Regions from separate parts of the Geomicrobium sp. JCM 19055 genome, predicted to be linked through region 4. Evidence: riboswitches for the same ligand, from Rfam matches in the RefSeq annotation. Region 4 holds a riboswitch; each other region holds the start of a gene.

Region 1 (2,179 bases), on a different contig from region 4:
CTCACAAATCTCATCAAAATGCGTATACAAGAAACTTTCCTCATGATGAGCAAGGCACCATTGCGCCATAATCGATCCACCTCTAGAAACAATGCCCGTTAATCGATTCGCCGTTAACGGAACATACCGCAATAAAACGCCCGCATGAATCGTAAAATAATCAACCCCTTGCTCCGCTTGCTCAATGAGCGTATCCCGATAAACGTCCCAAGTCAGATCTTGAGCGACACCGTTTACTTTCTCAAGTGCCTGATAAATCGGAACCGTCCCAACTGGAACAACGGAGTTACGAATAATCCACTCCCGCGTTCGATGAATGTTCTTTCCGGTTGAAAGGTCCATAATGTTATCTGCACCAAAACGGGTTGCCCACGTCATCTTCTCTACTTCATGTTCAATTGAAGACGAAACTGCAGAGTTACCAATGTTCGCATTGATTTTGACGTGAAAGTTACGACCAATAATCATCGGCTCACTTTCCACATGATTAATGTTCAACGGGATAATCGCCCGCCCCTTGGCAACTTCTTCACGAACAAACTCCGGTTCCATCTGTTCACGAATGGCAATGAACTCCATCTCAGGCGTGATAATGCCTTTTTTTGGCATAATGAAGTTGGGTCACACATTGACCTGGTAGTGCTTTACGAACGGTACGTCGGAACTCTACTTGTTGTTGATCATGCGTCGATGATTCACTACGAACGCCATTGTCTTCAGGCTTTACTTGGCGTCCCTCATACTCTTGTGTATCCTTTCTTTCTACGATCCAATTTTCCCGTATAGCTGGCAGCCCTTCTGTTAACTGAATATGAGCGTTTTCGTCCGTATATGGTCCACTCGTATCGTAGACGAGGAGGGGTTCATTGTGCGTTTCCCTGCCGTCTTCATGAATGGTTGGACTTAACGAAATTTGTCTCATCGGCACTTGAATGTCAGGACGGGAACCTTGAATATACACCTTCTTACTTCCTTCAAAACTAGACAACATTTCAATGTTTTCTTGCTGCACACTTTTTGTCATTTAAGCCTCTCCTTCAAACTAATTCCTAAAGGACGAGATCAAGAGCATACAAAAAAACCAGGCCGCAATAAATCGACCTGGTTTATCCATACAAGAAGTAATGACTCATAGATAACTTCCCTACGCTGGCATGATCCAGATCAGGTCCAAAGAGTCAAGAAGCTTCATTGCGCTTCCCTCTCAGCCCAGCTCATTGGGCTCCCCTAGTTAAGGTTATTTAATTCTGGCATAAGTATAGAATGGATTGAATAATAAGTCAAATCAGAATTTATCCGAAGAGGTGCAACTTCTTATTGATTATTGTGGATAAGGTGTGAATAGTTGCTGGAACATCTCTTCATCAACGTCTTCGTTTTCCAATTCAATGACCATAAAGCTCCATTGATCTTCCGTTGGTTGTTGAATGAAGAACGGAACTCCCTTACCTACAACGTGGCTCCTAACTTCTAAGGCTTGACTCATCTTATCATTGTTAAAGCCAAAGTTATCAAACGTGTACACGTCTCCTGATTGCTCCACAACATGGATGGCAAATAATGCTGTTCTCGAAGGGGGCACATTCGTCGTACCTGGATTTCTCCGGATAAAAGGTTCAACAACGACATGATCCACTTCTTCAAGTTGCTTCTTGCCGTTCCCCGAATGATACGATCGACACGCCATCATGATCAATCACGCGAACATGATCCCACGATATAAAAATCAACAGAGGCAACATCAGTAAGCTCGTAAAGAAGGGAATAAGCACACGTTTTTGTTTTATACCTTCACCAGACAGAAGTGGCGCCACTGAAAGAATAAAAACGATAAACAGAATAACGATCAGCCACATGAATGAGTCATTCGCGTACAACATCATATAAAGCTCATCACCGTGACTTAAGGCATTCTCTTGAGAATCAAATAGCCACATGAACCCACCCATAGAAAACGGTATAAATAGAGCAAAATAAAAGAAAATCCGAGTATGATACCACAATCGTTGTTTAAGATTACGAAATCCGTTTCGCACACCAGTTCCTAAAAACCATACCGGAATTACAAACGCGAATTGTATAAACAGATAGAAAAAGATTTCATATTCTTCAAACAAAGGATCGATCATGATAAAGGCCATCACCACGCAAACGCTTGTAAGCTAAAGCCAACAATTAC
Region 2 (2,179 bases), on a different contig from region 4:
CAAATGATAGAGCGGATTCGGCGAACGAAATTCAGCTTGAATACCGAGCATGCCTGCTGCCTTCGACGTTGTTCCGCTGCCTGGGGTGGAGCGATCTAGAACTGCGACGCGTAAACCAGCCTTGGCACTATAAAATGCTGTGCAAAGACCGACAATCCCAGCTCCAATAATGATGACGTCATACGATCGTTGGTTCATTATTGATCACCTTTCGTAAATTGACGTGCAGTTGTTTTTGGAGAATTTGATTGCCAGATTGCAGACATGACTGCAACCCCATGTGCACCTGCTTCAAGGCATTGAGTGGCGTTATGAGTCGTCACGCCTCCAATCGCGTAAACGGGCACCAATCCATTGGATGCAATGTTTTGTAAAAAATCTAGCCCTCGTCCAGGTGTGTCTTGTTTGCTAGGTGTATCAAAAATATGCCCTGCGTATACATAATCAGCCCCTTGATCTTCGCAGTATTGCGCGGCATCTAAATCATGGACTGAAGCACCAATTGTCATGGTTGGGTGTGCTTTTTTTAAATCATGTAACTGGTCAAGCTGTGTTTCTTTAAGATGTATGCCACCTAACCCCCAAGCGATTGCCGCTTCTGTATGGTAGTTTAAGATCAGTTGTTGCTTCGTAAATCCAAGACGTAATAAGTGTTCAATTTGTTGGCGTAACCGTTGTAGTGATGCATGTTGATTGCGAACGTGAAGAAGTTCAACTTCTTTCGCGCATTGTTTGAGCGTACGTACTTGAATATGGAAGGGGATTTGTTCATCTGTAATCAGATGCCATTTCATGGTGATTTTCAACTCCTCAATACAAAAAAAGCCGCCCTTTGAGAAAAGGACGGCAGAATTGTCTTGTTGCGAACTCAAACAAAACACTGCATCATCTACTTTCCTCCGCTGGTATAAACCAGATCAGGTTCAAGAGTTTGAGTCTTCACTCATCTCAGCCCATAACATAAGGGCACCCCTAGTAGTTTTTTGTATAGTTATTGTATTGTCATCATAGCAATGCGTTTTGACCTCGTCAAGAACGTAAAAAACGAGAGCCACTCGGCTCTCGTTTCATTTACTCTATGGGTGCGTCTTGTTCACGCACTAAGACAATTTTCCCTGTCGTACGTTCCGTAGCACTGTCAAGATGCGCGTTCTTAGCACCATCAACTGTCATCGGATACGTGTGCGAGAGAACCGGATAGACGTCTTTTTTCGTTACGAATTCATGAAGACGTTTCATCTTATTCGGAGTCGGATTCATAAAGATATTATGAACTTGAATTAGTTTCTCTGTTTCAATTTTCTTCACGTCATCGTTTTGGCTACCGCCACCTGCGATGCTTACAGCAATACCGCCATTTTTCACATGGGAAATCGCTTTGTGATAAGGAGCACCACCAACCGCATCGAACAATACATCGAATTCTCCTTGAATGACTTCATTTTCATCATAGGCAACGACTTCATCTGCACCACGAGCGCTCGCAAATTCACGATTCTTAAAGCTTGATGTCGTTGTGACGTGTGCGCCGAGCGCTTTAGCCATTTGAATGGCGACGGTACCAACACCGCCACTTCCTCCTAAGATCAACACGCGTTGTCCAGCTTGAACGTTGGCAACATCAATTAACCCTTCCACACTCGTTAAGCCAACGAGTGGTAGAGAAGCTGCTTGTTCAAAAGAAAGTTCTTCTGGCTTTGGTTGTACGAGTGAAGAATCGACAACGATTTCTTCCGCATACGTCCCGTACTCAGTGAGCTCTGGACGGAAGTAAACCGCATCTCCTTCTGAAAATGTATCAACAGAAGCTCCAATTTCCGTAATAACTCCAGCGCCATCCCAACCGAGAATAAGTGGTGGTTGGAAATTCAACGCGTCTTTCAAGTAACCTTCACGTAATTTATAATCGATCGGGTTCACGCCACTTGCTCGTAGCGAGATGCGCACATCATTTGCGCCTATTGTAACGTCAGGTAGATCAACGACGGTAAGTTCACGTTCATCTCCGTAATGATTAATTCCAATGCCTTTCATGTGTAAAACCTCCTGTCCAACCTGCATTCCCGCTCATCTTGGTATTTACACGTCAATCATGAATTTCAGAAAAGATAATTATAAAGGGTATCTGCCGAGGAGGATAAGTAACTAATGCGAACTTTTATTACTTTTTATGGCACCG
Region 3 (2,179 bases), on a different contig from region 4:
TCAGATCGGTTGCCACCTGCATCATGGAACAAGACGATGTCACCTGGATGAGAGCCAGGAGCAACGTTGTTAATGATGTTGGCTACACCTGGGCGTTTCCAATCTCTAGAGTCTTGATGCCATGACCAAATAATCGTCCGGTATCCTTCATCTGCAGCTAATGTGATGAGCCGGTCATCATAATAGCCACCGACTGAGCGGAAGAAAACAGGGCGAATTCCTGTAGCAGCGATAATGGCTTGTTCGGTTTTTTCGAGTTGTTGAAGAAATAGATCATCAGAAATCCCTTGCATACCGACATGCTCATACGTATGATTCCCAATTTCGTGTCCATCTTCGATTCCTCGTTGTAAAAGCTCTGGATACCTTTCTGCATGTTTACCGATTACGAAAAATGTTGCTTTTGCATGATGCTTTTTAAGTACATCCATAATTAACGGTGTGTACAAAGGGTGTGGGCCATCGTCGAATGTAATCGCAATTAATTTTCTTTCACTTGGAACATTCCAGACGATTTCACCAGAGTCTTGCCATTCTTCTTTTGACTTCGCTTGAACGTCATTGAAGCCACTCGTAAACAAAAGAAGCAAACTACACAATGCAAAAAGAATCCTTTTCATAAGCGACTCCTTTCTTTACATCTCAAGCTTATCTTGCCTGATCTTCCTTAAATCATGCGAAAAAAAAGCTACTCATCAACGATGAGTAGCGACAAAATTAAGAAGCAATTGGATTGTCTACTTTAGATGCAGGTAAGGCTTTCTTAAAGAAACTCGGTTGTGCTTTACTAATTAAGAAAATGACTCCAAATGTAATAAGTGTTGCTGGAATAATATAAGATGCGTTATATACGATCGAATAAATCCAAACGTTCCATCCTTCAGGTGTGTAAGCACCAAACCAAATCACCCCTGATATGATGTGCACGAATAGACGCAAGAAGCTTGCTACAAAAAGCCCAACGATTGCCCATTTAATCGCAAGTTCCCCTTTACGATTACGTAGTGTAAACAGTCCTGCAAGTCCAACGACTGCAAAGGCAACGGGGTAATCCAATAGCGCCTGTACAGGGTGGAGAATCGATGAGCGAGAACGAGCTTTAGCGTCCCGACAAGTAATCCGGTTGCTACACCGACTTTAACGCCTCGACGAAATGCCATAACAAAAATCGGTAACATCACAAGTGTTATCGATCCTCCCATTACCCATGGACCGCTAAATTCAATACGATCAAGTATAAGTGCTAATGCAGTCATCAGAGCAATTTCGACCATGATTAATGTTCTTGTTTGCACAAAAATATCCCCTTTCTGTTTTTGCCACAGGGGGATGTAGGTAGACAGGTCCCAATAAAACAAGTGATAAGAAGGACCGTTCCCACTTCCCTACGCTGGTATGATCCAGGTCAGGTTCGAAGAGTTAGGGCAATAAGAGCCCCTCTCAGTCTTGCGACACCTCTAGTGGTTTGATTTACAATTTTCATTTTTATTATAGACTAAAGATACAAAAAAAACCAATATCGTTTTGCTGTGTAGAGCTTTTATAAAGATGAATGATCTTTTTCGTAGAGCACATAATGAGAAGGGACTGTCTAAAATAAATGAACGTACACATTCGAGAAATTAAGCTAGAAGACGTAAAACAGGTCGCGCATGTCCATGTAAGTAGTTGGAAAACGACCTACCCAGGAATCGTGCCTACTTCTTTTCTTAATAGCTTACAAGTAGATGAGAGGGCAACACTATGGAAAGCAGAATTAACGCAGGGATGGAAATGACCTATGTTGCAAGTAATGATCAAAATAATATTATCGGATTCATTTCAATCGGAAGAAGTAAAAACGTTCAAGCACATGCACAAGTTTATGCTTTATACTTATTGGAAGGCGTACAGCGAAAAGGAATTGGTAAGGCATTGATGAAACGAGCGATGGAGGATTTTTATGCACAAGGTTATCAATCGTTTATCGTAGAAGCCTTGTTGAAAACCCATCGATGGCTTTTTATCGTGCATTACGACCGATGCATTATTCGTTATCGACGTTTGTTATTCATAAACGAGAGATTAAAGAATGGGTGATGACATTTTCTGTAGAGCAGGTACGTCAACAACTAGCAACGTAAAACAATTGAAGTTTATTCTATAGATTATGAGGAGGAATAGGAATGTATCAACGCCA
Region 4 (2,179 bases):
TTTAACCGTGAGTTACATAAGGAATGCGTGACGGGAAGAAGACACCGACTTCGCCACCTGCTCGAATGAGTGAGCGAAAGTGCTTTCTTGAAAGTTTCCTTGAACCCATGTCGTCGTATAGAACGCGGACTTGTACACCTGCAAGCGCTTTTTCTGTTAATAAAGCAATGATTCGTTTGCCAATGCTGTCATTTCGAAAGATGTAATACTGTAAATGAATGTGATCGTTCGCAGCGGCTAAGTCTGTAATTAACTCCGAGAATTTATCAATTCCATCTGTGAAAACGTCAATATCATTGTCTTGAGTGAGTAGTGCACCATCACTTCGAAGGAGCAATGTGATGAGGTTTACATTGTTTTTAGCTGTGTCACTGTGAAAGTGATAACTGCCATCTTCAATTTGGCGGAGCTGTGTGTCGATGCTGTCTTTAAGACCGATCTTCTCGATGCCATCCCAATTGAAAAGGCGTTTACGGCTTAAGTTCTGACCGAGAATTAAATAAAGAATGAATCCGATAAACGGGAGAAACATTAAGATCAAGAGCCAAGCCCAAGTGGAATGAATGTCTTTACGTTCCATAAAGACGATCACAGCAGCTAACATGATGTTTAGAAGGACGAGTAAGCTAAGTAAAATTGAAATAATGTCCATATGTATCCCCCCTTCTTTTTAGGTATACGTTCATATCGTATCATGTTAATTTGCATACATCTTATAATATGTATGCTAAAATGAACGAAAATAGACCACTAGGGGTGCGCGAAATGGAGCGCTGAGAGACAGCGAAAGCTTAAAACCCTTTGAACCTGATCCGTACAGCGGCGGAGGAAAGTGGATGGTATGCACATCTGTGTGTCTAAGCCCTTCTCCTTCTGTGTTGACCAGGAGGTTTTTTTATTTGCGCATCACGAGGAGGAGAATTGATATGGTATCGAAAGCATTAACCATTGCAGGCACTGACCCTACAGGGGGAGCCGGTATACAAGCAGACTTAAAGACGTTTCAAGAACTCGGTGTATTTGGGATGAGTGTTATTACATCGGTTGTGAGCCAGAATACGCTTGGCGTGCGGTCTTTTGTCGATATGCATGAAGAGTTTATCGAAAGTCAAATTGATGCAGTGTTTGAAGATATACGTCCAGATGCAGTTAAGACAGGCATGCTTTCCAACCCTTCTGCGATTGCCATCGTGGCAAAGAAACTAAAGGAATACAATGTAAGTCAGTATGTTCTTGACCCTGTAATGGTTGCATCAAGTGGTCATGAGTTGATTTCACAAGAAGCTCGCCAGTCGGTAAAAGAAGAACTATTACCGCTAGCAACGTTAGTCACACCAAACTTGCCTGAAGCCCAAGCGTTAACCGGGCTTACGATTGAAACGATTGAAGATATGAAAGAAGCAGGGCGCATACTCGTAGAAGAATATGGCGTGAAAGCCGCTTTAATCAAAGGTGGACACTACAAAGGTGAAGCAGACGATTATTTGTACAACGGGACAGAGTTTCTGAAGTTTTCTGCGAAACGTTTTGATACGAAGCATACGCACGGAAGTGGTTGTACGTATGCAGCGGCCATTACGGCACGTCTTGCTGAAGGAGATTCGTTGAATCAAGCCGTTGAGCACGGCAAGTCGTTTATTACGAGTGCATTAGTAATCCACTAGAGATTGGTAAAGGCCAAGGTCCAACAAATCATTGGGGACACCGATTAACGACTAAGTAGCCACTAATAAGGAGGAATGATGGTGGAAGAGCTTCATGTAACACCAACGGTTGCACGTCAATTTTTGATTGAGAAGTTACTTCCGCATTGTTCCGATGCTCTTCAAACGTTAACAACATTGGAAGCGGTTCAACTGGATCCGGTCGCTGTCGTTGAGCGTAACCATCACCTCGTATTTATGAACAGGAACGAAACGTATCACAATGATGATTACGGACAGTTGCTCCAGCAAAAGCTCGCGTTTGAACATTTTGCGAATGCAGCATGCCTTTTGCCGATAGAAGACTATCCTCTTTTAAAGGGGGTACGTGAACGCATACGAATACGATGGCAAGAAGAGCAGGCGCAATACAGTGATGCGATGAGGGAGATTGTCACACTTCTAGCTAATGAAGGACCAAAGCCATCGCAAGCGTTTTTTTAGTGATCGTAAAGTTGTTGGCGGTTGGGATCATC

What was found. Region 4 has a riboswitch for thiamine pyrophosphate ahead of thiD (bifunctional hydroxymethylpyrimidine kinase/phosphomethylpyrimidine kinase). Riboswitches for the same ligand answer to the same signal wherever they lie in the genome.
Region 1: another riboswitch for thiamine pyrophosphate. It lies ahead of thiC (phosphomethylpyrimidine synthase ThiC); the one in region 4 lies ahead of thiD (bifunctional hydroxymethylpyrimidine kinase/phosphomethylpyrimidine kinase).
Region 2: another riboswitch for thiamine pyrophosphate. It lies ahead of JCM19055_RS16895 (thiamine phosphate synthase); the one in region 4 lies ahead of thiD (bifunctional hydroxymethylpyrimidine kinase/phosphomethylpyrimidine kinase).
Region 3: another riboswitch for thiamine pyrophosphate. It lies ahead of thiT (energy-coupled thiamine transporter ThiT); the one in region 4 lies ahead of thiD (bifunctional hydroxymethylpyrimidine kinase/phosphomethylpyrimidine kinase).

What each region holds. Positions count from the first base shown of each region.
Region 1 is NZ_BAXL01000025.1:57,645-59,823, forward strand. Features, by position in the region: partial or broken gene thiC (phosphomethylpyrimidine synthase ThiC) at 1-1,024, opposite strand, end outside; TPP riboswitch at 1,125-1,239, opposite strand; gene JCM19055_RS19215 (hypothetical protein) at 1,322-1,687, opposite strand; gene JCM19055_RS19220 (hypothetical protein) at 1,641-2,129, opposite strand.
Region 2 is NZ_BAXL01000020.1:29,471-31,649, forward strand. Features, by position in the region: gene thiO (glycine oxidase ThiO) at 1-198, opposite strand, end outside; gene JCM19055_RS16895 (thiamine phosphate synthase) at 198-794, opposite strand; TPP riboswitch at 878-984, opposite strand; gene JCM19055_RS16900 (NADP-dependent oxidoreductase) at 1,072-2,034, opposite strand; gene JCM19055_RS30185 (hypothetical protein) at 2,171-2,179, shown strand, end outside.
Region 3 is NZ_BAXL01000011.1:52,666-54,844, forward strand. Features, by position in the region: gene JCM19055_RS10850 (polysaccharide deacetylase family protein) at 1-620, opposite strand, end outside; partial or broken gene thiT (energy-coupled thiamine transporter ThiT) at 718-1,274, opposite strand; TPP riboswitch at 1,366-1,469, opposite strand; gene JCM19055_RS23650 (GNAT family N-acetyltransferase) at 1,744-2,079, shown strand; partial or broken gene ade (adenine deaminase) at 2,166-2,179, shown strand, end outside.
Region 4 is NZ_BAXL01000007.1:69,015-71,193, forward strand. Features, by position in the region: partial or broken gene cls (cardiolipin synthase) at 1-652, opposite strand, end outside; TPP riboswitch at 743-848, shown strand; partial or broken gene thiD (bifunctional hydroxymethylpyrimidine kinase/phosphomethylpyrimidine kinase) at 921-1,723, shown strand; gene JCM19055_RS07740 (DNA glycosylase AlkZ-like family protein) at 1,746-2,147, shown strand; gene JCM19055_RS07745 (DNA glycosylase AlkZ-like family protein) at 2,113-2,179, shown strand, end outside.